3 regions of the Janthinobacterium sp. 78 genome follow, and region 2 is predicted to be linked to each of the others. Evidence: predicted binding sites of a transcription regulator. Region 2 holds the regulator's gene; each other region holds the start of a gene.
What was found. Region 2 encodes FNR, which switches genes on or off when oxygen is low (the NO sensors DNR and NnrR bind a similar motif). Its sites were predicted from a motif close to TTGATNNNNATCAA; they were not measured.

Region 1 (9,697 bases), 5.5 Mb from region 2:
GGACGGTCATCTGGCGCTTGAGTTCCGACTTCGACGGACGTTCATATTCCTGTTCGAATTCGGTGGATTGGAAGCCGCAAGCTCCCCGGTTTGGATTTGGCATGATAAGGCGGGATTGGCCGCGTAGGCCGCACCTGTAAACTGTAAACGACTGCTATGATACCCTTTTTAGCGGCTTTCCGAAGAAAACAGCGCATGAACGACTCCGTATTTACCCATAGTCAAGAGCAATTGCAGCAACTGGCCCGTGATGTGTTGTCTTTTGCGCGGGAAGCGGGCGGCACCGACGCAGCCGTCGAAGTCAGCGAAGGCGGCGGCTTGTCCGTTTCTGTACGAAAAGGCAAGATCGAGACGATCGAGCAAAACAAGGACAAGGGCATGGGCGTGACCGTGTTTGTCGGCAAGAAACGCGGCAATGCCAGCACCTCCGACTTTTCGCCATCGGCCCTGCGCGCCACCGTGGACGCCGCCTACAACATCGCCCGTTTCACGGCCGAAGACGATTGCGCGGGCCTGGCCGACGCGGACATGCTGGAAATGTCCCCCCGCGACTTGCAACTGTTCTATCCCTGGCTGATTTCCGCCGAGGAAGCCGTCGTGCTGGCCCAGCGGGCTGAAGCGGCCGCGTTTGCCGTCGACCCGCGCATCACGAACAGCGAAGGCGCCGGCGTGCACGTGCAGCAATCGCATTTTGTGTCCGCCAATTCGCGCGGCTTCATCGGCGGCTACCCATTCTCTCGTCATACCCTGTCCGTGGCGCCCATCGCCGGCAAGGGCGCGAAGATGCAGCGCGACGACTGGTATTCGTCCGTGCGCGACGCCGCCAAAATGTCGAGCCCGGAAGCCATCGGCCGCTACGCCGCGGAACGCGCCCTGTCGCGCCTGAACGCGCGCAAGCTGGGCACGCGCACCTGTCCCGTACTGTTCGAGGCGCCGCTGGCGGCCGGTTTGCTGGGTACCTATGTGCAAGCGACCTCGGGAGGCGCTCTGTACCGCAAGTCCACTTTCCTGAACGATTCCCTGGGCACGCAAGTGCTGCCGTCGCACGTGCAGATCTTTGAAGATCCGCACGTGATCGGCGGGGTCGGTTCCGCGCCGTTCGACGAAGAAGGCGTAAAAACCGTTAGCCGTGACGTCGTCAAGGATGGCGTGGTGCAAGGCTATTTCCTGTCGACTTACACGGCCCGCAAGCTGGGCATGCAGACGACGGGCAACGCGGGCGGCTCGCACAATCTGTACCTGACGTCCAGCCAGACGGCCGCCACCGATGATTTCGTTGCCATGCTGAAAAAGCTGGGCACGGGCTTGCTGGTGACGGAACTGATGGGACAAGGAACCAATTACGTGACGGGCGACTATTCGCGCGGCGCCTCCGGTTTTTGGGTGGAAAATGGTGTGATTCAGTATCCGGTGGAAGAAATCACCATCGCCGGCAACATGAAGGACATGCTGCGCAACATCGTCGCCGTGGGCGCCGATGTGCTGCGCCGTGGCACCAAAGAGACTGGTTCCATCCTCATCGAGAGCATGGTGGTGGCGGGCGGCTGAGGCGCAGGCCTAAGGCGTGCGCCGCTGCAAGCTGCTTGATGCCTTGTGGCAGGTGGTGCCTCAGTACTCTTCCCACTCGGTCTCGGCGACTGCGGCCTGTGCGACCACCTTGTCTGCTTTCCTGGCGGGTGCGGCAGCGGCCTTGGCCGTGACGCGTGGCGCGGCGGCAGGCTTGGCCGGCGCGCGGATGGCTGGAACCGGAACCGGTGGCAGCGCTTGCATGCCGTCGAGCTTGAACACGCTGACGGCTTCGGCCAGGATGGCGGCCTGATCCTGCAACGCTTCGGACGCGGCTGCCGCCTCTTCCACGAGGGCGGCATTTTGCTGTGTCACGGCATCCATTTCCGTGATGGCCTGGTTGATCTGTTCAATCCCCGTTTCCTGCTCGTTGCTGGCAGACGTGATCTCGGCCATGATGTCCGTAACGCGCCGCACGCTGCTGACGATCTCTTGCATGGTGCTGCCGGCCTGGTTCACCAGGTTGCTGCCGAGATTGACCTGCTGCACGGAGTCGTCGATGAGGATCTTGATTTCCTTGGCGGCGGCAGCGGAGCGGTGAGCCAGGTTGCGCACTTCCGTGGCCACCACGGCAAAGCCGCGGCCCTGTTCGCCCGCCCGGGCCGCTTCCACGGCCGCATTCAGGGCCAGGATATTGGTCTGGAAGGCAATCCCATCGATGACGCCGATGATATCGACGATTTTCTTCGACGAGGCATTGATCGTATCCATGGTTGTGATCACTTCCGCCACCACCTGGCCGCCCTTGCTGGCCACGCTGGAGGCCGATTGCGCCATCTGGTTGGCCTGGCGTGCGTTTTCGCCATTCTGCTTGACGGTCGACGTCAGTTCTTCCATCGACGATGCCGTTTCTTCCAGCGAGCTGGCTTGTTGCTCCGTGCGCGAGGACAAGTCCATATTGCCGGAGGCGATTTCACGCGAGCCATGGGCGATGGCATCCGTGCCATGACGCACGCGGGCCACGATGCCTTGCAGATTGTCGTTCATTTCTTTCAGGGCACGCAGCAGCAAGCCCGTTTCATCGGTGCCGCGCGCGTCGATGCTGCCCGACAGGTCGCCGGATGCCACGCGTTGCGCCACTTTGACAGCTTCGCCTATGGGGCGGCTGATGGAGCGGCTGATCAGGATGGCCAGCACGATGGCAATGAGCGTCGCGGCGAGCGACAGCGACAGGGTCAGGATGATGGCCAGACGCCCGTCGGCGAGGGCTTGCTTGCCTTCGTCTGCCATCAGCGATTCCTGGAAGCCGGCCATGGCCGCCAGCGCCGTCAAGATTTTTTCTTGTGGATAGCGCAGCTGCGTCAGCAGGAAGATGCCGGCCGTTTCAGTTTTCCCCTCTTGCAACAGTTTGATATTCGCATCGCGCGTCTTGCCATACGTTTCGCGGCTGCTCATCACGGCCTGGAGCAGTTCCTGGCCCTTGGGCGTGTTGATCATGGTTTTCAGGCGCGCCAGCAGTTCCGTGTTCTTTTTTACCGATGCCTGAATCTTGGTCACGGCACTGCTGACTTCGTCAGGATCGTTGGCGCCGATGATGGCATTGCCCAGCAGGCGGGCCTGGATATTGATCTCGGACTGGATGGTGTTCGACAGCATGACCTTGACATAGCGGTCATTGACAATTTTTTCCGTCGAGGCATTGATGTTGCGGATGCGGCTCACGGAAACAAATGCCACCATGGCAAGCAGGACAATGATCAGGCCGAAACTGAAGGCCAGGCGGGTACTGATTTTAAGCTTGGACATAGGGTATTCATCCTCGACGTAAAGCGGAAAGCGTGCGCTTGGCATGGTCCTGCGGACAAGCGGTGCCTGTGCATGACGATGCTGATGCGGTCAGTTTGCGTTACATAAAGCTAATTCGGCGGGGATAGGGCCGTGGATGCGTATTTCGGTGGCGGGAAGTCGTGGCGACCTGCCCGGCCGTATATTCTTGCGGGGCCGCGCAGCGTGGCACGGCCTGATTCTGTTGAATAGTGTAGGACGATAATTTCTGACAGGCAAGATGTTTGCGAAAAAAACCATTTGTCCAGCAACGCTTGCCGTGCGGTCAAAAAAAATGCCCCGGCGTGCGGGGCATGGGGCTTACGCGGGCCGGTCCGGCCCTGATGCTCAGGCGCGCAAGGTGGACAGGATAGGCTGCAGGACGGCCGCGCCCAGGGCAGCGCTGCGGGCGCCGCTCCAGCCCGTTTGTGGGTCGGGATCGTTGGCATTGTCCTTGAACGGCAGTTCCAGGGTCAGTGCCAGGCAGCCGAAGGCGTGCGTGATGTGAGGCGAACCCATGGTCAGTACTTCCGGCGTGAACGGGCCGTCTTCATAGCCGTGCTCATCCTGGAAGTCGGGGCTGGCCACCTTGAAGTCGGCGATGAAGCGGTCTTGCTCGGCCTTTTGTGCTGGCGTGAAATTTTCCAGCGCATCGCTGCCGGCCACGAACACGTAAGGCAGACCTTCGTCGCCATGTACGTCGAGGAACAGATCGCAGCCGATTTCATGCATTTTCTGTTTCACCAGGAATACTTCCGGGCTGCGTTCCATGGTCGGCGTCATCCATTCACGGTTCAGGTTGGCGCCGGCCGCGTTGGTGCGCAGGTTGCCATGCACGGAACCGTCCGGGTTCATGTTCGGCACCACGTAGAAGACGGCGTCTTGCAGGCATTGGCGGGCAAACGGATTGGCCTGGTCCAGCAAGGCTTCGAGCATGCCCTCGACAAACCATTCCGCCATCGTTTCACCGGGATGCTGGCGCGCGATGACCCAGACTTTTTTCTCGGCATCGGCGTCGCCGACCACCAGCAGATTCATGTCGCGTCCTTCCACGGTGCTGCCCAGGTCGATCAGGCGCACCAGCGGCGACGCTTGCGCGCTGTCGATCAGGGCCAGATGGCGATCCCATGGGTACGGCTCGAAGTAGGCGTAGTACACGCTTTCTTCCTCGGGTGTGTGTGCGATGGTCATCACCGTGCCGTCGAAGCTGGTTGGCACGCGGAACCAGGTTTCGCGGTCATAGCTGGCGACGGCCTGGTAGTCTTTCCAGCCGTCCGGGTAGGCCGACTTGCCTGCATTCATGAAGCGGATCGAGCACGCCTCGCCTTGCGCGCCTTGCAGGCGGAAATAAAACCACTGCGTGATGTCGGCGTGGGAATCCTTGCGGATGTTCAGCTCGATGGATTGGGCATCGTCGGCGCGCAGCACCTCGATCGCGCCGGCGTCGAATTGCTGGCTGATTTTAATGGTCATGAGTGTTCCTGATAAAAACATATGGGTTTTGCATCGTGTGCAATGGCGCGATGATACCCGTTTTAGCCGCGCCTTTGTGCTGGCGCAAACGACGCGGGACATGCTTTGCTAACGTGGAAGCTCCGACACGGGGAGAGCATCATGGACGACAACGGCAAGCACATACGCGACCTGGAAAAGAAAGTCAGCGCCCTCAGCGACGCCCTGGCGCACCTGGGCAAGGGCACCACCTTGCAGGAATTGCTGCGCATCCTGCGTTTTCCCGGCTATACGACGCCGGCCGAATTTACCTTCAATACCGCCATCCTCGACACCATGCTGGTGCAGGCCAATGCGCTGGAAAAGCTGGGGCAGGATTTGCTGGCTGGGGCGAAGCAGGTGGTGGCGAAGCAATAGGTTGAGTTGGTTTTAATATTTTCACCCCAAACGCAGAGGCTGGGGTCGGACCCTCAGGGGGAATAGGGGCCAATGGATCGTATTCCAATTCCGAAGGAACCGCCCCGGTATTAAGCCGTTGGGTTCAAGTAGTCAGGCCGCCAAAACGTTCAAAAAACCAGGGCTCCACGTCCGGCGCATGCTCATCCTCGCGCCGCAGGGTGGTCAGGATATGTTCCTCGGCCGCCGCATGGGTGATGCGGTACAGGTCGCGCGCCAGTGCATACGCTTGCGTGCCGGGCCACGGTTCGGGCAGCAGTTCTACGGGCAACTGTGGGTCGTGCAACTGCACGCGGCGGTAGGCGTGCGTCAGCAGCGAGCGGATGACGAAGGCTTGCTCGGCATCGAACACGGGCGCTTCTTGCAGCAAGGTCAGCAGCGGCTGGAAGCTGGCGATGAATTTTTCGTAGCCGGCCATCACTTCCGACAAGTCCCAGCATTCGCCCACCATGTCGCGCAGCGGGCGTGTGCTGACATCCGGCAACTCCGTAGTGTGGCAGACATACAGCTTGCCCTGTACCTCGTTGCGCACGAGGATGTCTTCCAGCGCCTCCGAGTTGCTGGCAGGATGGCCAAAGATGCCAGGAGAGATCAAGCCATAGCCAGCCCACAATAATTCCTTGCGCAGCGCCCCCCGCTCGGCGGCGCCGATGCTGCCGGCCGGCCCGATCACCAGGGTCCAGCTGCCATCCCAGTGCACGACCAGTGGCGCATAGATGCGGCGATACGCGCGCTCGAAGCGGGCCAGCGCCTCCGGGCGTATCGTATAGGCGCTGCGGCGGCCGTCGCGTTGCGAGCTGAGCCAGCCCTCCTGCGCCAGGCGGAACACGCTGGTGCGCAGCAAGCGGTCATTCACGCCAAACGGTGCCAGCAGTTCGATCAGGCTGCCCAGCCAGATGGCGCCGCCGCGCGGCACGATGGCGTCGCCGAAAATCGTCATCACCAGGGACTTTGAGCGGGGTGGGTCGCTTTCCAGGAAATCGGCTATCCATGCCGTGCAGCGGGTGTTCTTCATGTGGTTCCGGTCTGGCCGTGTTGCGGTCGATTCAATAAAAGCAGCAGTTTACTTGGCTGCGCGGGTAGCGCGTCAATAATTTGCAGGAAGCGCGGGTGGCACTTCGCAGTGTTTTCTCATCAGCAATATCATACGCACAAAAAAGCCGCACAAGATACGAATTTTTAAAATGACTCACATCAAGTGTATGCAAATAGTTTTTTGTATCGTATTATCTGTTCATCGCACCGCGTTGCTGCGCAAAATCAAAGACATGGGAGACAGATCATGTACGCACAAATGGTTGAAACCGGCCTCAAGAACGTCCGCTCCATCGACGACATGGGGCAAGAAGAGCGCGCTTTTCAGGCGCGCATCGACGAAGGCATCAAGATCGAGGCCAAGGACTGGATGCCGGACGCTTACCGCAAGACCCTGATCCGCCAGATTTCGCAGCATGCGCATTCGGAAATCGTCGGTCAATTGCCCGAAGGTAACTGGGTCACGCGCGCACCGACCTTGAAACGCAAATCCATCCTGCTGGCGAAGATCCAGGACGAAGCCGGTCACGGCCTGTACCTGTACAGCGCCGCGGAAACCCTGGGCGTGTCGCGCGACGATCTGCTCGCTGCCTTGCACTCGGGCAAAGCCAAGTATTCCAGCATCTTTAACTATCCCACCCTGTCGTGGGCCGACATGGGCGCCATCGGCTGGCTGGTCGACGGCTCGGCCATCATCAACCAGATCCCGCTGTGCCGCTGCTCGTATGGCCCGTATGCACGCGCCATGATCCGCGTCTGCAAGGAAGAATCATTCCATGCACGCCAGGGTTACGACATCATGATGTCGCTGTGCAAGGGCACGCCAGAACAGAAAGCCATGGCGCAGGATGCGCTGAACCGCTGGTGGTGGCCGTCCTTGATGATGTTCGGTCCGTCCGATGCCGCCTCCGTCAACAGCGCCCAGTCGGCGCAATGGCGCATCAAGCTGTTCTCGAATGATGAATTGCGCCAGCGCATGGTCGACCAGACCGTGCCGCAAATCGAATACCTGGGCCTGACGGTGCCCGATCCCGACCTGAAGTTCAATGCGGAAACGGGCCACTATGAATTCGGCGAGATCGACTGGTCCGAGTTCAACAATGTCTTGAAGGGCAATGGTCCGTGCAACCGCGAGCGCCTGCAAACGCGGGTGAAAGCGTATGCAGACGGCGAGTGGTTCCGCGATGCCTTGCTCGCGTATGCAGACAAGCAAGCCGCTAACAAAGCAGCAGCGTAATTACATAAGACAGATAGGGGAGAGCAACATGAGCAAAGAATGGCCATTGTGGGAAGTTTTCATCCGCAGCCAGCACGGCCTGGCGCACAAGCATGTGGGCAGCCTGCACGCCTCCGACGCCACCATGGCGGTCAACCATGCGCGCGACGTCTACACGCGCCGCAATGAAGGCGTGAGCATCTGGGTGGTGCGCGCGGCCGATATCGTCGCCAGCAGCCCGGGCGACAAGGGCGCCCTGTTCGAACCGTCGAACAGCAAGGTGTACCGCCATCCCACCTTCTTCCCGATGCCGGAAGAAGTCAAGAACCTGTGATGGGAGCGCCTGCAATGGATGACAAGCTGACTCAACAAAAGTTCGATTACCTTTTGCGCCTGGGCGACAACGCCCTGATCCTCAGCCAGCAGTTGTCGCAGCTGTGCGGCAAGGGGCCCGCGCTGGAAGAAGACATGGCGCTGACCAACGTGGCGCTCGACCTCCTGGGCCAGACGCGTTTGTGGTTCAGCTATGCGGCCGAACTGGAAAACGCGGGCCGCGACGAGGACGACATCGCCTTTTTGCGCGACGCCCACGACTTCAAGAATTGCTTGCTGCTGGAGCAGCCGAACGGCAATTACGCCGACACCATGATGCGCCAGTTCTTCTTCGACACCTGGCACTACTTCCAGCTGCTGGAACTGGCGAAATGCAGTGATCCACGCATCGTCGAAGTGGCGCAGAAATCGATCAAGGAAGTGACGTATCACCTGCGCCGCAGCGGCGACCTGATCGTGCGTCTCGGCGACGGCACGGCGGACAGCCATGCGAAGACGCAGGCGGCCGCCGACAAGCTGTGGATGTACACGGGCGAAATGTTCAAGTACGACGCCGTCGACCAGGCCATGGTTGCCGCCGGCATCGCGCCGCCATCGGACGTGTTGCGCCAGGCCTTCCTCGAACACGTGGCCGAGATCTTTGCCGAAGCCACCTTGAGCATGCCGGCGCCCGACGCCTGGATGCAAAAGGGCGGCAAGCAGGGCACGCACACGGAACACCTGGGTTTTATTCTGGCCGAGATGCAGTTCCTGCAGCGCGCCTATCCCGGGGCGGAGTGGTAGTGAACACGCCCATCGCAGCGCTGGACGCCGCCCAGGTCTGGGCCTGGCTGGGCGACGTGCCGGACCCGGAAATTCCCGTCATTTCGGTGGTGGACCTGGGCATCGTGCGCGCCGTCGATGTGGTCAGCAGCGACGAGTGCATCGTGACGATCACGCCCACGTATTCGGGCTGCCCGGCCATGCAGGTGATCGCCGATGCCGTCACGGAGGCCTTGCGCAGCCATGGCGTGGCCAAGGTGACGCTGGTAAACCAGCTGGCGCCCGCCTGGACCACGGACTGGATGAGCGAGGCGGGCAAGGCCAAGCTGAAAGGCTATGGCATCGCCCCGCCGCAGCAGCAGGTGATCGACATCAGCGGCCTTCGTAGCGGCACAGCAGGCGGTGTCAAGCGCCAGCCCATGCCGACGCTGGAGGTGGTCTGCCCGAATTGCGGTTCCACGCATACGCAGCTGACCAGCCAGTTTGGCTCCACGCCGTGCAAGGCCCTGTACAAATGCCTGGCTTGCCGCGAACCGTTTGATTACTTCAAGTGCCACTAAAAAAATCAGGCACACGTTCCGAAGAAAATGGAGATGAAGCATGAGTAAATTTTATCCGCTGTGCGTAGCGAACGTGCGCAATGAAACGCGCGACACCATCGCCGTCACGTTCGACGTGCCGGCCGAACTGCAGCAGCAGTTCCGCTTCCAGCAGGGCCAGCACCTGACCCTGCGCGCCAATATCAATGCGGAAGACGTGCGCCGCTCGTATTCCATCTGTTCGGCGGTGCAGGACGGCACCCTGCGCGTGGCCATCAAGCGCACGCCCGGCGGCGCTTTCTCTACCTGGGCGAACGATACGCTCAAGGCCGGCGCGACCATCGAGGTGATGCCACCCATGGGCCACTTCAACGTGCCGCTCGACTGCGTCAACCGCAAGCACTACCTGGCGTTTGCGGCCGGCAGCGGCATCACGCCCATCCTCTCCATCATCAAGACGACACTGCTGACGGAGCCATTGAGCCGTTTCACGCTGTTCTACGGCAACCGCGCTTCGTCGTCCGTCATCTTCAAGGAAGAATTGACGGACTTGAAGGACGTGTACCTGGAGCGT
Region 2 (9,697 bases):
GGATTGCAATACAGGGTGACGCGACCGCGCGTGCCTTTCTGCGGGCCGCAGCCATGGCTGGCCTTGTCTTTGTCCAGGCTGAAATCATGTGTCTCGTTGTCCGCCATGCGGCGCAGGCAGGGATCGATGGCCGGTTCCGACGCCTGGCCGCGCACAATGTCGAAAAATGCCGCCAGGGTCTGGCGGCGCGCCTCGCCGCTTTGCCGGCCCACATTGCCATCGACATCCCTGACTTGCCCCTGCAGCCAGCCTTCGGTGTCGTTTCTGCGCAACAGGCTGTACGGAGGGTTACATAAAACATAAGTATCGGCCACGCAACGGCCGCTTTTGCCTGCCGCATCTTTCACGTCAGCCATCTTGTTGCCCAGAAACGCCGCCGCCATACCCACCATATTGCCCTGGCTGTGACACACCAGCGTGATGGGCACGTCGGCCTGCTGCCGGCGGATGGCCGCCACCAGGTGCGCCAGGCGCAAAGCCGCCAGCACGAAGTAGGGGCGCGGCGGGCAGGCATACACGATGCGGTCGTTGACGGGATTGAGGTGTTCGATGTGTATCCACAGGAAGAGGGCGTCCGACAAGCCCTCGCCCCACAGATCCGGCAGCGAGGAGCAGCCATTGGCGAACGGGCCGCCGCCCCAGTAAGCGTGTTCGTTCAGGTAGACCGAATCGCCATACGCCTGCAACTCCTTGTCGCTGGCCTTGTAGCCCCAGCGGAACTGGATCACGGGCGAGAAGTGCGCTTGCGGCGCGATGAAGGTGCTGGCCGTATAGTCGGGATCGACATAGCCGTCATCGCTCAACTCGCTCCGGTAGCGCAGCGGCGTCAATTGTCCGGCCTCGGGCGTGGCGTGGCACAGGTGCTCGTCGCAGCGCTTCATGCGCGTGTTCAGGCCGGCGCACAGGCCTGCTTCGGCCGCGCGGTACCACTCGCCGTCGGAATTGACGCCATGCACGAAGATGACGATGCCCGGCGACGGCATTTGCTGCAGGCAGTCGAGCAGGCTGTAGCTGAACAGGGACGTTCCGTTGAACTTTCCCACAACCAATTTAATATCTTCACCATCCGCTGGCGCGCTATCGGCATGACTCATGGCTAGCCCTCATCATGACTGGACTGTCCACTGTAAACCGTTGCTAATCTACATGTTTTAAGCTATATCAAGCCAGCGCTTGCAGGGATCTTGCATGGCTTTTTTTACCCAAATCACAATTTATTTCGATGTCAGTTAGCTACGCTTATTTCATCCGGGGAATTTTGATCCACATCAAAGTTTTTTCGCAGTCAAACACTTACTCTCTGGCCACCATCATAAATAGTAATTCCAGGGAGAGTCTTTGTGGATCAATCGCTGAACTATAACTACAAGATCGTGAAGCAATTCGCGGTCGCTACTGTGGTATGGGGCATCATCGGCATGCTGGTTGGCGTTATCATCGCCGCTCAGTTGGCCTGGCCTGCCCTGAACCTCGACATACCATGGCTGACATACGGACGCTTGCGTCCGCTGCACACGAATGCGGTCATTTTCGCCTTCGGCATCTGCGGCCTGTTCGCCACCTCGTACTACGTTGTACAACGCACCTGCCAGGTGCGCCTGTTTTCCGACAAACTGGCCGCCTTCACGTTCTGGGGCTGGCAAGCTGTGATTCTGGCAGCGGTGGTCACCCTGCCCATGGGCCTGACGCGCGGCAAGGAATACGCCGAGCTGGAATGGCCCATCACCATCCTCATCGCCGTCGTCTGGATCGCTTACGCCATCGTGTTCTTCGGCACCTTGATCAAGCGCAAGGTCAAGCATATCTACGTGGCCAACTGGTTCTTCGGCGCCTACATCCTGGCCGTGACGATCTTGCACGTGGTCAACGGTGCCGTCAGCCCCGCTTCGGCCACCAAATCCTACTCCGCCTACAGCGGCGTGCAGGACGCGATGATCCAGTGGTGGTACGGCCATAACGCGGTGGGTTTCATCCTCACTGCCGGCTATCTGGGCATGGTCTACTACTTCATCCCGAAACAGGCCGAGCGCCCCGTGTACTCGTACCGCCTGTCCATCGTCCACTTCTGGGCGCTGATCTTTACCTACATGTGGGCCGGCCCGCATCACCTGCACTACACGGCCTTGCCTGACTGGACGCAATCGATCGGCATGGTCTTCTCGCTGGTTCTCTTGGCACCAAGCTGGGGCGGCATGATCAACGGCATCATGACCCTGTCGGGCGCCTGGCACAAGCTGCGCACCGATCCGATCCTGAAATTCATGATCGTCTCGCTGTCGTTCTACGGCATCGCCACCTTCGAAGGTCCGATGATGTCGATCAAGACCATCAACTCGCTGTCGCACTACACCGACTGGACCGTTGCCCACGTGCATGCGGGTGCCCTGGGCTGGGTGGGCTTCATCACCATGGGTTCGATCTACTATCTGCTGCCACGCCTGGCGGGCCGCACGCAGATGCACAGCACGCGTCTGGTCGATGTGCACTTCTGGGTGGCCACCATCGGCATCGTGCTGTACATCGCCGCAATGTGGATCGCCGGCGTGATGCAGGGCCTGATGTGGCGTGCGGTCAATCCGGACGGCACTCTGACCTACACCTTTGTCGAGAGCGTGAAAGCAACGTATCCGTACTACGTGGTGCGCGTGGCCGGTGGCCTGCTGTACCTGTCGGGTATGTGCATCATGGGCTACAACACCTGGATGACCTTGCGCGGCAGCAAACTCCCCGTCGCCCGCATTCCGGAACTGAACGCGGCGCACGCCTGATAGGAGCAAAAGCAAATGAAATTTTCACATGCATGGATTGAGAGAAACCCCTGGCTGCTGATCGCCCTGGTCACGGTAGTGATCAGCATCGGCGGCGCCGTCGAGATCGTCCCCCTGTTCTTCCAGAAGAGCACGACGGAGCCGGTCGCCGGCCTGAAGCCGTACTCGCCGCTGCGCCTGGCGGGCCGCGACATTTACGTGCGCGAAGGCTGCTACAACTGCCACTCGCAGATGGTGCGTCCGCTGCGCGCGGAAACGGAACGCTATGGCCACTATTCGGTCGCTGGCGAGTTCGTCTACGACCGTCCGTTCCAGTGGGGTTCCAAGCGCACGGGGCCGGACCTGGCCCGCGTGGGCGCCCGCTACAGCGATGAATGGCACCGCACGCACTTGAACAACCCGCGCGACGTGGTGCCCGAGTCGAACATGCCGGGCTACCCATGGCTGGCGAAGACCAAGCTGGTGCCTGACGACATCATGCCGAAGATGCGCGCCCTGAAACGCCTCGGCGATCCGTACAGCGATGCGGAAATCGCCGCCGCGCCGGCCCAGCTGCAGGACAAGACGGAAGAAGACGCCCTGGTCGCCTATCTGCAAGGCCTCGGTACATTAATCAAAACAAGGAATTAGCATGGCAATCGAAAACCTGTTTGACAGCGCCAGCAGCGTCATGACGGTGGTTTCCTTTACGACGTTCGTAGGCATCCTGTGGTGGACGTTCAGCCGCAGCAATAGCGACTTCGACGCGGCGGCGCGCCTGCCGTTCGACGACGAAGCGCTCGACTACGCGGCCGATGCCGCACCGGCACAAGGGGAGCGCAACCATGGCTGATTTTACCAATGGCTTCTGGAATATCTACATCATCGTGCTGTCCTTGCTGGGCATCATCGGCTGCGGCGTGCTGCTGTACTCGCAGTCGAAAATCAAAGTGGTCGAAGGTGCGCCTGCCGACGGCACCACGGGCCACGTCTGGGACGAGGACTTGAAGGAACTCAACACGCCGATGCCGCGCTGGTGGATGTGGTTGTTCTACATCACCATCGTCTTCGCCCTGGCGTATCTGTTCCTGTACCCGGGCCTGGGCAACTATGCCGGCAGCCTGGGCTGGAAATCGACGGGCCAGTACGAGGAAGAGCTGAAGAAGGCGGAAGCCGACTACGGTCCCCTGTTCAACAAGTACCTGAGCCAGGACTTGAAGACGGTGGCCGCCGATCCGCAAGCGCATGCCATCGGCCAGCGTTTGTTCCTGACCTACTGCGCGCAATGCCACGGTTCGGATGCACGCGGCAACAAGGGCTTCCCCAACCTGACCGACAAGGACTGGCTGTATGGCGGTGAACCCGACATCATCAAGACCACCATCCTGCATGGCCGCAATGGGCAGATGCCACCGATGGGCGCCGCCCTGGGCTCCGAAAAGGATGTCGAGAACGTGGCCCATTATGTGCTGAGCCTGTCCGGTTCCACCTCGGACCCCGTCAAATCCGTGCTGGGCAAAGCCAAGTTCGGCGCCTGCATGGCCTGTCACGGTGCCGATGCGAAGGGCAATCAGATGCTCGGTTCGCCTAACCTGACGGACAAGATCTGGCTGTACGGCGGCAGTGCTGATACCATCATGGAAACCGTACGCAAGGGACGCAGCAACACCATGCCGGCCTTCAGCGATTTCCTCGGCGAGTCCAAGGTCCACGTGCTGTCGGCCTATGTCTGGAGCCTGTCGAATCCACAGACGCCCGTGAAATGATGTAATGGAACCTCAAGTCATCAAGATGTATGCGGCCCGCGAGCAGATCTACCCTCGCGAGGCCAAAGGACGCTACGCTACCTGGCGATGGGTATGCGTATGGCTTACCCAGCTGGCGTTCTACGGCTTGCCGTGGTTGACCTGGAATGGCAGGCAAGCCCTGCTGTTCGATTTGACCACGCGCAAGTTCTACATTTTCGGCGTCGTGCTGTGGCCCCAGGATTTCATCTATCTGGCGGCCCTGCTGATCATCTGTGCGTATTTGTTGTTTCTCGTCACGGCCATCGCCGGGCGGGTGTGGTGCGGGTTCTCTTGCCCGCAAACGGTATACACGGAAATCTTCCTGTGGGTCGAACGCCGCATCGAGGGCACGCGCAGCGCGCGCATGGCCCTCGACAAGCAGGGACCGTCCGTGCGCAAGGCCTTCAAGAAGACGGCCAAGCACCTGGCATGGGGCGCCATCGCCCTGTGGACGGGCTTTACCTTTGTCGGCTACTTCACGCCGATCAAGGAACTGGCGCAGTCGGTGACCACCCTGAACTTCGGTCCCTGGGAATGGTTCTGGGTCTTGTTCTACAGCCTGGCAACCTACGGCAACGCGGGCTGGCTGCGCGAGCAGGTGTGCAAATACATGTGCCCCTACGCGCGCTTCCAGAGCGCCATGTTCGACCAGGACACGCTGATCATCACCTACGATGCCAAGCGCGGCGAACCGCGTGGCGCCATCAGCAAGAAGGCCGGCAACAACGACAAGCTGGGCGACTGCATCGACTGCACCCTGTGCGTGCAGGTGTGTCCGACCGGCATCGATATCCGCAACGGCCTGCAGTATGAATGCATCGGCTGCGCCGCCTGCGTCGATGCCTGCAATACGGTGATGGACAAGGTCGACCGGCCGCGGGGACTGGTACGCTACAGTACCGACCATGCGATGGAAAACAACTTCAGTTCGAAGCAGATCCGCCAGCGCGCCATGCGCCCGCGCGTGCTGATCTACACTTCCATCCTGGCCCTGATCATCATTGCCGTGTGTACCTCGCTGGCGCTGCGCACGCCCCTGAAAATGGACGTGATCCGCGACCGCGGTTCGATGGGACGCGAAGTGGAAGATGGCATGATCGAAAACGTCTACCGCTTGCAGATCATGAACACCTCGGAGCAAACCCAGCATTTTAAAATCAGCGCTTCCGGCTTGCCGGGCCTGACCTTGCTGACGCGCGAAGAGGTGACCTTGCAGCCGACGGAAACGCTGGGTTGGCCGATCCGCCTGCGCGTGCCGCACGGCGTGGGTGAGAAGGGTTCGAACAAGATTGCGATCGAATTGCATTCGCTGGACGACCCATCGCTGCATGTGCGTGAAAGCGCGGTATTCATCGTACCGCGGTGATGTTGATTCGGGGTCGGACCCTCCGGGTCCGACCCCGGTATGTCGCCGTAGGGGTAGCATCCAACATGCGGTAGGTTTACTGTATTTTCAACCCAGAAGCAAAAGCTGGGGTCAGACCCACAGGGTCCGACCCCAAGGAGAACAAAATGTCCGACAGTCTGAAACTGCAAGCACCCGCCGATCCCTGGTACAAGCATCGCTGGCCTTGGCTGCTGATGATCGGCCCCGGCCTGTCGGTGGTCGTCGGCAGCTTCATGGGCTATATCGCGTTTACGCAGCCCGATGCGCTGGTGGTGGGCGACTATTACAAGCAGGGCAAGGCGATCAACCAGGACTTGCGGCGCGATACGATCGCCAGCGACCTGGCGATGGATACCAGCCTGTCCTATGATGTGGCGTCAGCGCGCCTGAGTGGTTCCGTGCACAGCTTCGGCAAGGCTTACCAGGGTCCGCTGCAGCTGCATCTGGCGCATGCGACCCTGCCGGAAAAGGATATCAAGCTGCTGGTGCAGCCCGATGCGGCCGGCAATTTTTCCGTCGCGCTGCCGATGCTCGAACGCAGCCGCTGGCAAGTACTGGTGGAAAACGACAAACGCGAGTGGCGCCTGTCCGGCATCTGGACCTGGCCGCTGCAGCGCAGCATCGCGCTGCATGCAGATGAGGAACTGTAAGCCTTATTTGCAGACGTCCGTGCCGGCCGTAATGGCTTTCAACTTGGCGGGCTGCAAGATCTCGATCTCGCGGTTGGAGACGCGCAGCCAGCCTTCCTTCTTGAATTTCGACAATAAACGGCTGACGCTCTCGATGGTCAGCCCCAGGTAATTGCCGATTTCCTCGCGCGACATGCGCAGCTGAAATTTGCTGGCCGAATAGCCGCGCGCTTCATAGCGCGAGGCCAGGTTGACGATAAAGGCGGCAAAACGCTGGGTCGCCTGCATATTGCCCAGCAACAGCATGACGCTTTGCTCGCGCGTGATTTCCTGGCTCATCATGCGATGGAAATGACGCAGCAGGGTCGGCATATTGCCCAGTAATTGTTCCAGGCTGGAAAAAGGAATTTCACACACTTCGCTGTCTTCCAGCGCCACCGCATTACAGTGATGGCGGTCGGCGCTGATGGCGTCCATACCCAGCAGTTCGCCAGCCATCTGGAAACCCGTCACCTGCTCTTCACCGCCCGGATTGATCTGGTACGTCTTGAAGTGCCCCAGGCGGATCGCGTACAGATTCTGGAACGAGTCGCCGATGCGGAACAGCGAGGCACCGCGCACGATCTTGCGGCGGCGGCCGATGATCTGGTCCAGCCTGTCCATGTCGCCCACATCGAGGCCCATCGGCAGGCACAATTGATGCATGCTGCAGGTCGAGCATCGCGCACGCAACGCTTCCACGGTCACTGTGGGCATGGTGGGAGTGAGTAGCGCTTCAGTCATGTCGGTACCTTTTAGAAAATGCAATAACGAGTTTACTGCATACAGGGTTGCCGTGTGCCAATTTCACCGCATTTCCGCTGAATAAACGACGTTCTGACTTTGATTATATGGCAACATCGTTAAAAGCCCATGTGGGGAAGGCAATTTGCGCAGCGCCGCTTGCCAAGTTGATGTATTGATAGGAAAATTCCCGACAGCATTAGCTGCCGCCTGTACCGCCCGGTACTGAAAAGGAAATCATGAAGCCTCTCGGCATCAAAGCAAAAGTCGCGCTGGCCACCAGCCTGACCTCGATCGCCATGATCGCGCTGGTCACCATGATACAGGTGCAGCGCATGCGCGCCGACTTCACCCGAGTACTGCTGAGCCAGCAGTCTGCCCTGATCACCCGCACCGCTGCCGAACTCGACGACAAGCTGGGCATGCTGCTGCAGATCGTCACTTTGACGGCCCGGCAACAGCCGCCGGCATTGATCGCCCAGCCCGCCCAATTGCGCGAATACTATTCGCGCCGCTCGATGCTGGTACTGTTCGACGACGTGCTGGTGCTCGATGCGCAAGGCGCCGTCGTAGCCGACATGCCGGAAGTAGCGGGGCGCGCCGGCATCAACGTCGCCGAGCGCGAATATTTCCAGACCGTGCTGCGCACGCGCCAGCCCATGATCACCGAGCCGATGCTGGGCAAGTCGAGCGGCATGCCCATCGTGCAGATGGTGGCGCCCGTGCTCACCGCCGATGGCCAGGTGGCTGGCGTGGTGATCGGCGTGCTGCGCCTGTACAAGGACAACCTGCTGGGACGCTTGCGTTCGGAAAAGATCGGCAAGAGCGGCTATTACTTCATCCTCACGCGCGGCGCCGTGCCGCGCTACGTGCTGCACCCCGACACCAGCCGCTTGCTGCAGCCGCGCCTGCCGAACGCCAACCTGACCACCACGCAGTTGCTGAAGCAAGATGGCGAAGGCAGCATGGTCAGCACCAACAGCCGCGGCATCACGGCCGTCAACAGCTTCAAACGCCTGAAATCGGTGAACTGGCTGCTGGCCGCCTCGCTGCCTCTCGACGATGCCTTCGAACCGTTCGATGGCGTGCTGTACCGGCTGGTGCTGTGGAGCGTCCTCGCTTCGCTGCTGGCCGCGTTTATTCTGGGCTGGGTCACCGTGCGCCTGCTGTCGCCGCTGGTGCGCCTGCGCGACACGCTGCAAGCCATGCGCACCAGCGGCAGCCGTTTCACGCCCGTGCCGGTGCGGCAGCGCGACGAAATCGGCGAACTGACGGAAGCGTTCAACGGCCTGATGAGCGAACGCGACCGCCTGCAGCAGGAACTCGAAGCGCGCGCGGCGGAGCTGGAACAGGAGCGCGACCGGGCCGAGGCGGCCAACCGCGCGAAGAGCGATTTCGTGGCCAACATGAGCCATGAAATCCGCACGCCCCTGAATGCCGTGCTGGGCATGGTGTACTTATTGGGCAATACCAGGCTCGATACGGAACAGCGCAAGTATCTGACCATGGTGCGCGTGGCGGGCCAATCGCTGCTGGGCATCCTCAACGACGTGCTCGACTATTCGAAGATCGAGGCGCGCCGCATGGAATTGTCGCCCGTCGAATTCGACCTCGACGAAGTCATGAACACGCTGGCCACGACGATGACCATGAATGCGGGCGAAAAGGAGCTGGAACTGGCCATCGCCGTCGAGCCCGACGTGCCGCGGCGCCTGATGGGCGACGCCCAGCGCCTGCAGCAAATCCTCGTCAACCTGGCCGGCAACGCCATCAAGTTTACCGAGAGCGGCGAAGTGGTGGTGGCCGTCAGCCTGGCCGAGAGAGAGAACGGCCGCGCCTGGCTGCGCTTCGAAGTGCGCGACACGGGCATCGGCATGACGGAACTGCAGCAACAGCAGCTGTTTGCCGCGTTTTCACAGGGCGACCAGAGCATCACGCGGCGCTTCGGCGGCACGGGCCTGGGCCTGGCCATCAGCAAGCAGCTGATCCACATGATGGGCGGTGATATCGCCGTGGCCAGCAGCGAAGGCAAGGGCAGCCGCTTCTGGTTCAGCGTGCCGTTCGAGATGCTGGCGCAGCCGGCCGAAACGCGGCGCACGCCGGCACTGGGCCAGCTGCGCCTGCTGGTGGCCGACGATAACCGCACCACGCGCGAACTGATCGTCAAGCTGATCGAGGCCTGGGGCTGGCTGGCCGACGAAGTGGACTCCGGCTTTGCCGCCATCGAACTGTACCGCGAACGCCTGGCGCAGCAGCAACCGTACGACGTGGTGCTGGCCGACTGGCACATGCCCGTCATGGACGGCCTGGCCACGGCCAAGGCCATCCGCCAGGCGGCCAGCGGCCAGCGCCAGCCCATCGTGG
Region 3 (9,697 bases), 3.1 Mb from region 2:
TTTCCTGCCATTCCGTCCCGGCCTGGTGGGCGGCCACTGCATCGGCGTCGACCCGTATTATTTGACGCACAAGGCGGAAATGCTGGGCTACCATCCGCATGTGATCCTGGCCGGGCGCCGCATCAACGACGGCATGGCCAAATTCGTGGCGGAAAAGACCATCAAGGAAATGGTGCGCGCCGGTTTCAAATTGAAGGGTTCGCACATTAACGTGCTGGGACTGACCTTCAAGGAAAATTGCCCTGACTTGCGCAACTCGAAAGTGGTCGACATGATCCACGAACTGCAATCGTACGGTGTGCAAGTGCATGTGCACGACCCCGTCGCCGATGGCCGCGAAGCGCTGGAAGAGTATGGTTTGACCCTGGAAAGCTGGCACCAGCTGCCGCGGGCCGAGGCCATCATCAGCGCCGTCTCGCACCAGGCCTTGCTGGCCCGTCCGCTGGCCGACTTCCAGGCCAAGGTGCTGGAAAACGGCTGTTTCATCGACATCAAGTCGCATTTCGACCCCCGTCCGCTGGCGGACGGCGGCCTGCACGTGTGGCGGCTGTGATGGCGGCCGACGCTTTCGATGCCGCAGCAGACACGGCGCAGGAGTCAGCCGGTGGCGTGGCGGGCCCGGCTGCCGGCGTTTACGCGCAAGCGTGTGCGCAACTGGCCAGCGAACCGCGCCGCTGGCTGGTGACGGGCGTGGCCGGTTTCATCGGCTCGCACCTGCTGGAAACCTTGCTGCAACTGGGCCAGGAAGTGCGCGGCCTGGACAATTTTTTGACGGGCCACCGGCATAACCTGGAGCAGGTGCGCGCCAGCGTGGGCGAAGCGGCATGGCGGCGTTTCAGCTTCATCGAAGGCGATATCCGCGATCCGCAGGCGTGCGCGCGCGCGTGCGGCGCGCCAGCGCCGGCCGCCGGCAGTGGCGACGGTACGGCAGATGGTGGCGGCGGCAGCTTGAGCGAGCACGGCCGTGCCGATCCAGGCGGCCCCGTCGCCGTCGATTTTGTGCTGCATCAGGCGGCGCTCGGTTCCGTCTCGCGTTCGCTGGAAGACCCGCTGCTGTGCCATGCCGTCAATGTCAGCGGTTTCCTGAACATGCTGGCCGCCGCGCGCGAGGCGGGCGTGCAGCGCTTCGTGTATGCCGCGTCGAGCGCCACCTATGGCGACCATCCGGCCTTGCCGAAAGTGGAAGAGCACATCGGCGCGCCCCTGTCGCCGTATGCCTTGAGTAAATATGTCAATGAATTGTACGCGCAGGTGTACGCGCGCTGCTACGCAACACAGACAGTGGGGCTGCGCTATTTCAATGTCTTCGGCCCCAGGCAAGACCCGCTGGGCGCCTACGCGGCCGTGATTCCCTGCTGGATCGCCGCCATGCTGGACGGCCAGGCCGTGCACATCCATGGCGACGGCGCCACCAGCCGCGATTTCTGCTTTGTGCACAATGCCGTGCAAGCCAATATCCTGGCCGCCACCGGCACCGACCCGGCAGCCGTCAACCAGGTCTACAACGTGGCCGTCAACGCCCGCACCAGTCTGACCCAATTGCACGCCAGCATGCAGCAGATGTTGCTGGCCGCCCTGCCGCAGCACGTGCCGCAGGCACCCGAATATGGCGAATTTCGCGCCGGCGACGTGCGCCATTCGCAGGCGGACATCGCCAAGGCGACCCGCTTGCTCGGCTATGTGCCCACGCACGATCTGGCGCAAGGCTTGCGGCACACCATCGCCTGGTATGTGGCGCAGGCGGGCCTGGCGTGAGGTACGAGCTGGCCGCACCTGACGTATGCGCGCTGGCGGCCCGCATTGTGGCCCGCTTACTATATGTCCAATACAATGCCACACCCGCGCGATTGCCAGCCCCCTAGTGTTGCACGGGCGTAGCTGCCGGTGTTGCCGGCTTGGGCGGTTCGGGCACACCGTCGCTCTTGCTGTGCAGGGTACGGGGTGTGCCGCGAAAATCGGCCGTATGCAGGGTGACGGGGCGGCGCCAGATGCGGGCGATATACGCCAGCACCTGTTCCGCCCGCTCCAGGTCGAGGCCGCGCCCATCGCGCTGGTGATCGTGGCGCAGCACCAGGCTGCCGTCGTCGTTAAGCAGGGTGACGGCGATGCACGGCACGCCATAATTGTATTTGGGCGCCAGGATGGCTTCGCGGATGGCCCGCAAGTCGCGGCTGGCCAGGCGCGTTTCGCCGTCGCGGCGGCTTTCATGCACGAACAGGCCCAGACGGTCAGCCAGTTCCCCGTCCAGATAGTTGCGGATGAAACTGCAGTCATCGTCGTCGCGGCAAATCTGGCGCGCCCGCGCCAGTCCTTCGCGCTCGATGATGTGTTCCCACATGCAAAAGCCCAGGTGATAGGGATTGACGGCCAGCGCCTGCTGGTGCTCGCCCGCGTAAGGGCGCACCACGTCCGAATGCGACTTGATGGCAGACAGATACAATGCGGGCGGCAGGAAGTCGGCTTCGCGCAGCAGCCGCGCATGCCAGTACGAGGCCCAGCCTTCGTTCATGATCTGGCAGGCGTACACGGGATAGAAGTAAAACGACTCTTCGCGCACGGCCAAAAAAATGTCGCGTTCCCAGTCGGCCAGCTCCGGCCCATGCTGTGCGATGAACCATAATAAATCGTACTCGGCTTGCGGCGGCAGGAGCGGGCGCTGCGTCACACGTGCCCTGGCCGCCTCGCGCGCCGCCAGCGTGGCGGCCTCACCTGGCAAGCGCCGGTAGCGCCGGTCAAACGGGCCGTCTGCGGCGGCTTGGTCTGGCGTGCCCGCGACGCCAGCTGGCCCCGATGCCGCGGCATAGGGCGGGCGGTGCAGCTCGGCATGGATGTCCACATGCTGCTCCAGCGCCAGTGCCGCGTCGAGCACGGCTTCCACCTGCTCTTGCCCGTGCCGTTGCAACGCTATTTCCAGGCGCTGCGCCCGCGCCGCGCTTTGTTGCAGGATGTGCTGGCCCGCCATGGCGCCGAAGCGCAGGAACAGGGCATTGCGGCTGGCAAAATCGGCGTGACCGAGCACATGCGCCGTGACGAGGGTGTTTTCGGCCACGGAATTGTGCTCCGCCATGTAGGCATGGCAAGGGTCGCCGGGAAACATGACCTCGAAAATATGCGAATTGCCCATCTTCTGATGCACGAGCTGGTGGATGTAGCGCACGCCGAACGACCAGTGACGCATGCGCACGGGCAAGCCATAGATGGCGATCTCGTTCATGAAATTGTCCGGCACCAGCTCGAACTCGACGGGCGCAAACGCCAGGCCCAGCTCGCGCGCCAGTGCTTCGATGCGCGCCGCGTAACCGTCCAGGCCCATGGTGTCGATGCTGTCGGCCTTGTCGGCCTGGTCTGCCGCACCGCCGTGGTCCAGGGCGTCAGGCCGCGTCATGACGCTGCCTCCGTGTCGGCCGCTTCGTGCTGGAAAAAGGTACGGATGGCCGCCCACACATCGTCAGGCTTGCTGAGGATGCTGCTGTGCAAGGGCAAGCCCCGCCGTTCCTGCTCGGCGCACAGGCTGTGCATTTCCGTTTCCAGGCTGCGCGGCACGCCGGGCAAGGTTTCCACATAGCCCATATAGTTGAGCAAGGCGGCCAGTTCGCCCAGGCCCAGGCTGGCGGCCGCCCTGTCTTCGCTGAAATTTTCGCCATCGGAGGCATAGAACAGATAGGCGTTATAGCGTCCCGGCGCGTAGTGTTCCTGCAGCAGTTCGCGGCTCAGGCGAAAGGCGGTGGACGCCATGGTGCCACCCATGCCATTGACCTGGAAGAATTCGGCTTCGGAAAATTCCCAGGCGCGCGTCGTATGGGCGATGAAGCGCGTTTCCACGCGCGCATACCTGCGCCGCAAGCCCTGCAAGGCAAAGAAAAAGAAGGACTTGGCCAACTTGCGCTCGGCTTGCGCCATGCTGGCCGACACGTCCAGCACGAAAAACACGACGGCATTCGTGCTGCGGCGGGGCTGTGCCAGCACCTGGCGGTAACGCAAGTCATCATTGGTGAAGGGCACGGGCTGCGCTTGCAGGGCGCGCCGCTTGATCGCTTCCTTGACGGTGCGGCGCCGGTCCAGGCGCGAGCGGGCGCCATGCCGGTCCAGGCCGCTGCGTACCAGCCGCACGTCGTCGATCGCGCCCAGGTGGCGCGGCTTCAGGTGCGGCAGTTCGAAGGCGTCCCATAGCCAGTCGAGGATGTCGTCGATGGGAAACTCCAGCAGCAGGCGCACCGCCCCCTCGCCATCGCCGCCTGGCGCACCGGCCTCGCCTGTGGCGGCAGGGCGCGCCGCGCGCAGGAGATCGCCGGGCTGGCCGTCACCCTGGCCCGCCCCCACGCTGTTGCGCGCGGGCGCCAGGCGAAAATGCGCATGTTCGAGCAGGCGCATGGGCACTTGCACGGTGCGCTGCTGCGGTCCGCCGATCAGGTCAGGCGTGGCGATCAGCTCGGGCAAGTGCGCCTGCACGGCATCGCGTACTTTCTGGTTATGGCGCAGCCAGTCGCGCGCGCCGCGCGAGAACAAGCCGTACCAGGGCTGGGCCAGGGCCGGCGCGGTGGACACTGGCGAAGTCGTGGCGGCCATGGCTATTCCTGCCCCAGCAAGGTGGTCACGTAGTTGAGCGCTTCGCGCGCGCTATGGGCGTCATAACCGTATTCGTCCACCAGGCGCTGCTCGACGGCGGAGATCCTGGCCCGCACGTCATCGTCGGGGCGCTTGGCCGAACCGACCAGGCGCAGCACGTCGCGCCGCTGCTCGAACAGATACTGCTGGATGGCATCGTGCAATTGCGCGTGGCTGCCCAGGCCAAAGGGCTCACCCCGCTTGAAGGCGCCCATGGCCTTGCGCACCACTTCTTGTCGGAACGACTGCTTGCCCGCGTCGCTGATATGGATTTTTTCTTCCACGGCGCGCAGGAAGCGCTCGTCGGGGCGGCGCTCTTCGCTGGTCATGGGGTCGCGGATCTGGCGGTTGTCGAGCATGGCTTCGACTTCATCGAGATACTTGCTCAGCAAGTCCTGCGCTTCTTGCTCGAACGACACGAACAGGGCCTTGTGCACGTCGGCCTTGACCCAGCGGTTATAGAAATCCTTGCGCGTGAGCACCAGATAATCGACCCACTGGCGCTTGCGCCGCGGTTCGATGCGCGCATCGCTTTCGATGCCATCCTTCAGGGCCAGCAGTACATCCATGGTGGAGAGGCTGTTGCGCTGGGCGGAAATGATGGCGTGCGACAGGGCATTGATGACAAAACGGGGCGACACGCCCGACAAGCCCTCGTCGGGCGACTTGTCGCGCGCGCGCAGGCGCCGGATGTCGGCATGCTGCAAGTCGTCGACGTCTTCGTCCGCATACACGCGCAGCTTCTTGACCAGTTCGGCTTCCTTGTCCTCGCCTTCGGGCAGGCGGCTGAGGATGGCGAACACGGCCGCCGCATGCAGCACGTGCGGATCGAGATGCACGTCGCGAAAAGCGGGCGCGGCCGCTAGGATCAGCTTGCGGTAAATGCGCGCTTCTTCGCGGTAATTGAGTGTATACGGCACTTGCACGATGACCATGCGGTCGAGCAGCGCCTCGTTTTCGCTTTCTTGCAGAAATTTGCGAAATTCGGCCAGATTCGTGTGCGCGAGAATGGTTTCGTCGAGGTAAATCAGGGGAAATCGTGACACCTTGACATTCTTTTCCTGCGTCAGGGTGAGTAGTAAATAGAGGAATTCGCGCTTGACCTTGAGGATTTCGATCATTTCCAGCATGCCGCGGCTGGCCGCATACACGGCGCCGGACCACGACCAGGCGCGCGGATCGCCTTCGTCGCCGTACTGCGCCACTTTCGACAGGTCGACGGAACCGACCAGGTCGGCCAGGTCGGCCGTGGTGGGGTCGTGCGGCGCATACGTGCCGATGCCGCAGCGGCCCGCCTCGGACAGGTGGATGCGTTCGACGGGCATGCGCAGGAAGTCGCCCGCGTACTGTTCTTCCAGCCGTGCGCGGCAATGGGGACACAGTTCGCCATGCAGCTCGGCGTCATAGCTGGCGCGAAAGTCAGCGCGCATGCTGTGCGGCACCAGGTGCAGCGGCGATTCATGCACGGGACAGCCGGCGATGCCGTACAAGGCGCCTTCGCTGCTGTGGCTGTATTCTTCCAGCCCCCGTTTGAGCAGGATCACCAGGCTCGACTTGCCGCCCGATGGCGGACCCAGCAGCAGCAGCATGCGCCGGCCCACTTCGGAGCCGGCGGCCGCCGCCTTGAAGTAGGCGGCCACGCGGTCGATCGCCTCGTCGATGCCGAACAGCTCGTCGTCGAACAGGCGGCAGCGGAAGCGCCCGCTGTCATCGGTCTGGCCGTTCCCGCGCATCATGTCCCACAGGTACTGGTGCGCGCTGCGCGTCAGCAGGGCCGCGCGACCGGGCAGGATTTGCTCGATGAAGTCGGCAAAACTGCCGCGCCAGGGGCTGATGCGGTGTTTTTCCGCCCAGGCCGCCATGCCGTGCAGAAAACCGGCATGCTGGCCTGCTTGCTCGCCCGCAGGCGCGTCGTCGTGGCGTGTCATACCAGGGCTCGTCATTGTTTCCCCATCCATACCGTTGCCGGTGTTGCTGTTGTTTCTTACCTTGCTGTTGTTGCTAACCTTGCTGTCGTGGAGCAGGCCCGGTTCCAGCCTGTCGGCCAAGTATACGGCGGCGCCTCTGGCCGCACGCCTGATCTCGCTCAACCTTGACGAGGGAACTATTTTTGCCCTCCTTTTGCCCCTTTGGCGCAGGGCTGTCACGCGCCTGCGCACTTCAATCCAGATCAATACCGGCCGGCGCGGCCCGTCCACACTGGATATCCAGAGCACCCCACGAGGAGAACATGATGATCGGCAATGATAACGGTTTCAGCGCCCCACCCGGCAGCAGCGGCCAGGGGCAAAGTGCGGACGATGAAGAGGCCATCGGCCAATTTTCCACCCCCGGCGCAGACGACAATACGATCGAGAGCGCATCCGTCTCAGACGTGCCCGACGCCTTGAGCGGCGTCAGCATGGAATTGCTGGAAATCAAGCGCAGTATCGAAGACGGCATGCGCCAGTCCATTTCCCAGGCGGGCGGCGTGCGTGCCGCCGACGCCTTCAGCGACGGCGGCAATATCCAGGGCGTGTCCATCGGCCTGGGCGAGGGCGCCAGCGACAGTTCGTCCGGCGAGCCGGGCTTGCCGGCACTGACCCTGTACGTGGCCGAACCCACGTCCGTCGACCGCGCCAAGGCCGCCATCGTTGGGGCCATGGGTGTGCGCGCCGTGGCCAGCGACAGGGTGCCCGTGAACATTGTCGTCACGGGCGTGATCGACGCGCAGCCGCACCGTTTCCGCTTGCGTCCGGCGCCGGGCGGCGTCTCGGTCGGGCATTTCCGCATCACGGCCGGTACCATCGGCTGCCTGGCCGTGGGGCGCAGCGCGCCGCGCAACAGCCGTTTGATGATTCTGAGCAATAATCACGTGCTGGCCAATTCCAACGGCGGCGCGTTCAACGACTGCATCGTGCAGCCGGGCCCTATCGATGGCGGGCGCTGCCCGCAAGACCAGGTGGCCGTGCTCGAGCGCTTCGTGCCCATCAATTTCAGTGGCGGCGTCAATTTTGTCGATTGCGCCACCGGCTGGGCCTGGCCAGACCGCGTGCGTCGCGAACTGGTCTACCTGAGCGGTGGCGTGCCGGCCTATTTCCGCATCAGCAACGCGCTGGCAGCGCCCGCGTTGGGCATGCTGGTCGGCAAATCCGGACGCACGACGCAATTGACGCAGGGCCGCATCACGGGTCTGGGCGCTACCATCAACGTCAATTACGGCGGCGGCAGGATCGCGCTGTTCCAGGACCAGATCGCCATTACGGGTGTCAGCGGGGCATTCAGCGCGGGCGGCGACTCCGGTTCGTCCATCTGGACCTGGAACCAGCAGCGCAATCCCGTCGGTCTGCTGTTTGCCGGCGGCGGCAATATCACGTTTGCCAACCAGATGCGCAGGGTGGTGGTGGCGCTCGACATCAATTTGTACACTTGAGCAGGGTCACAGAAAACGGCGCGGCGGCGTGATGCTTCCTTGCACTGCGCCACCTTTTGCACGATGATGATAGGGTCAGGCGTGGCTGCCATGCTTGGCCTGGCGGGCAAGAGGCGCTGCCGTGCCTCCTTGTTCCACGCGTGCCATGGGCAGCATCAGGAGGATGTGTCATGTCAAACAGTAAATTTGTAACCGCGCCTTACGCCGTCTTCGAGGATGCGGCCATGCCGTATGTGCCGGACGAGGCGGGTAGCCACGCGGTGGCGGGCTTCGCGCATGCCGCACCGCCGCCCGGCCGATTGGAAGCGGCAAAGCGGCGCAATGAGCGGGCCCTGATGGCGATAGATGGCGTCGAAGGCGTCAGCCTGGGGCAGACTGCCATCGGCGGCGAAGCCCTTGTCGTGTATTTGCGCGATGCCTCCGTCAAGCGGCGCGTGCCGTCGCAGGTCGACGGTTACCCGGTGGAAACGAGCATCACGGGCCAGATCGATATCCAGCGCTGGTAGGGCCTAGTGACGTATATGGCAGGCAAGAAAAGCCCGCGTGCGGGCCTTCCTTGCCCTGCGTGCGTTGACCCTATTTGCTCAGGCGGGCTATCGCTTCGGCCACGCCCGCGCCATACGCGGGGTCGCACAGGGTGCAGTTGCCGATGTGGCGTTGCTTGACTTGCTCCGAAGCACCCGAGATGGCGCGCGCCGTGTTGTCGAACAAGGCTTGCTGCTGTGCCGCAGTCATCAGGCGGAACAGGGCCCGTGGCTGCGAATAGTAATCCTCGTCGACACGGTGGTTCCAGTGATCGGCCGCGCCTTCGATACTCAGCGGCGGTTCGCGGAAGTCGGGCTGCTCGGCCCATTCCTGCTCGCTGTTCGGTTCATAGCCCAGGGTGCCGCCCTGGTTGCCGTCGACGCGCATCTGGCCGTCGCGGTGATAGCTGTGGAACGGGCATTTCGGCGCGTTGACGGGGATATGGCTGTGGTTGACACCGAGGCGGTAGCGCTGCGCGTCGCCATATGAAAACAAGCGCCCCTGCAGCATCTTGTCCGGCGAAAAACTGATGCCCGGCACCACGTTGGCCGGGTTGAAGGCCGCCTGCTCCACTTCGGCAAAGTGGTTGTCGGCATTGCGGTTCAGTTCCAGCACGCCCACCTCGATCAGCGGATAGTCGCCGTGCGGCCACACTTTCGACAGGTCGAACGGGTTCAGGTGATACGTGCCTGCCTCTTTTTCCGGCATGATCTGCACGTACAGCGTCCAGCGGGGGAAATCCTTGTTTTCGATGCTCTCGTACAGGTCGCGGTGCGAACTTTCGCGGTCCTTGCCCACCAGCGCCTCGGCTTCGGCGTCCGTCAGGTTTTCAATCCCTTGCTGGGTTTTAAAGGTGAACTTGACCCAGAAACGCTCGTTTTGCGCATTCAGGAAGCTGAAGGTATGGCTGCCGAAGCCGTGCATGTGGCGGAAGCTGCGCGGCAAGCCCCGGTCGCTCATCACCACCGTCACCTGGTGCAGCGCTTCCGGCAGCGAGGTCCAGAAGTCCCAGTTGCTGTTGGCGCTGCGCAGGCCCGTGCGCGGGTCGCGCTTGATGGCGTGGTTCAAATCGGGGAATTTCAGCGGGTCGCGCATGAAGAACACGGGCGTGTTGTTGCCGACCAGGTCCCAGTTGCCTTCTTCCGTGTAGAACTT

Region 1: paaA (1,2-phenylacetyl-CoA epoxidase subunit PaaA) is a predicted target of FNR. The motif match lies at 6,423-6,436, and genes of this name have one in related genera.
Region 3: C8C92_RS15115 (serine protein kinase) is a predicted target of FNR. The motif match lies at 6,766-6,779, and genes of this name have one in related genera.

What each region holds. Positions count from the first base shown of each region.
Region 1 covers NZ_QENT01000001.1:5,806,646-5,816,342, reverse strand. Annotated here, with positions in the region: gene yjgA (ribosome biogenesis factor YjgA) at 1-103, opposite strand, end outside; gene pmbA (metalloprotease PmbA) at 196-1,548, shown strand; gene C8C92_RS28030 (methyl-accepting chemotaxis protein) at 1,609-3,312, opposite strand; gene C8C92_RS25530 (M14-type cytosolic carboxypeptidase) at 3,679-4,803, opposite strand; gene C8C92_RS25525 (hypothetical protein) at 4,945-5,199, shown strand; gene paaX (phenylacetic acid degradation operon negative regulatory protein PaaX) at 5,324-6,253, opposite strand; gene paaA (1,2-phenylacetyl-CoA epoxidase subunit PaaA) at 6,521-7,510, shown strand; gene paaB (1,2-phenylacetyl-CoA epoxidase subunit PaaB) at 7,539-7,823, shown strand; gene paaC (1,2-phenylacetyl-CoA epoxidase subunit PaaC) at 7,838-8,605, shown strand; gene paaD (1,2-phenylacetyl-CoA epoxidase subunit PaaD) at 8,605-9,144, shown strand; gene paaE (1,2-phenylacetyl-CoA epoxidase subunit PaaE) at 9,185-9,697, shown strand, end outside.
Region 2 covers NZ_QENT01000001.1:329,343-339,039, forward strand. Annotated here, with positions in the region: gene C8C92_RS01365 (DUF3274 domain-containing protein) at 1-1,094, opposite strand, end outside; gene ccoN (cytochrome-c oxidase, cbb3-type subunit I) at 1,341-2,768, shown strand; gene ccoO (cytochrome-c oxidase, cbb3-type subunit II) at 2,784-3,398, shown strand; gene C8C92_RS01380 (cbb3-type cytochrome c oxidase subunit 3) at 3,400-3,600, shown strand; gene ccoP (cytochrome-c oxidase, cbb3-type subunit III) at 3,593-4,513, shown strand; gene ccoG (cytochrome c oxidase accessory protein CcoG) at 4,518-5,900, shown strand; gene C8C92_RS01395 (FixH family protein) at 6,047-6,571, shown strand; gene fnr (fumarate/nitrate reduction transcriptional regulator Fnr) at 6,575-7,333, opposite strand; gene C8C92_RS01405 (response regulator) at 7,573-9,697, shown strand, end outside.
Region 3 covers NZ_QENT01000001.1:3,437,557-3,447,253, reverse strand. Annotated here, with positions in the region: gene C8C92_RS15135 (nucleotide sugar dehydrogenase) at 1-553, shown strand, start outside; gene C8C92_RS15130 (SDR family oxidoreductase) at 553-1,755, shown strand; gene C8C92_RS15125 (SpoVR family protein) at 1,859-3,385, opposite strand; gene C8C92_RS15120 (DUF444 family protein) at 3,382-4,566, opposite strand; gene C8C92_RS15115 (serine protein kinase) at 4,569-6,533, opposite strand; gene C8C92_RS15110 (S1 family peptidase) at 6,836-8,017, shown strand; gene C8C92_RS15105 (hypothetical protein) at 8,188-8,523, shown strand; gene C8C92_RS15100 (catalase) at 8,594-9,697, opposite strand, start outside.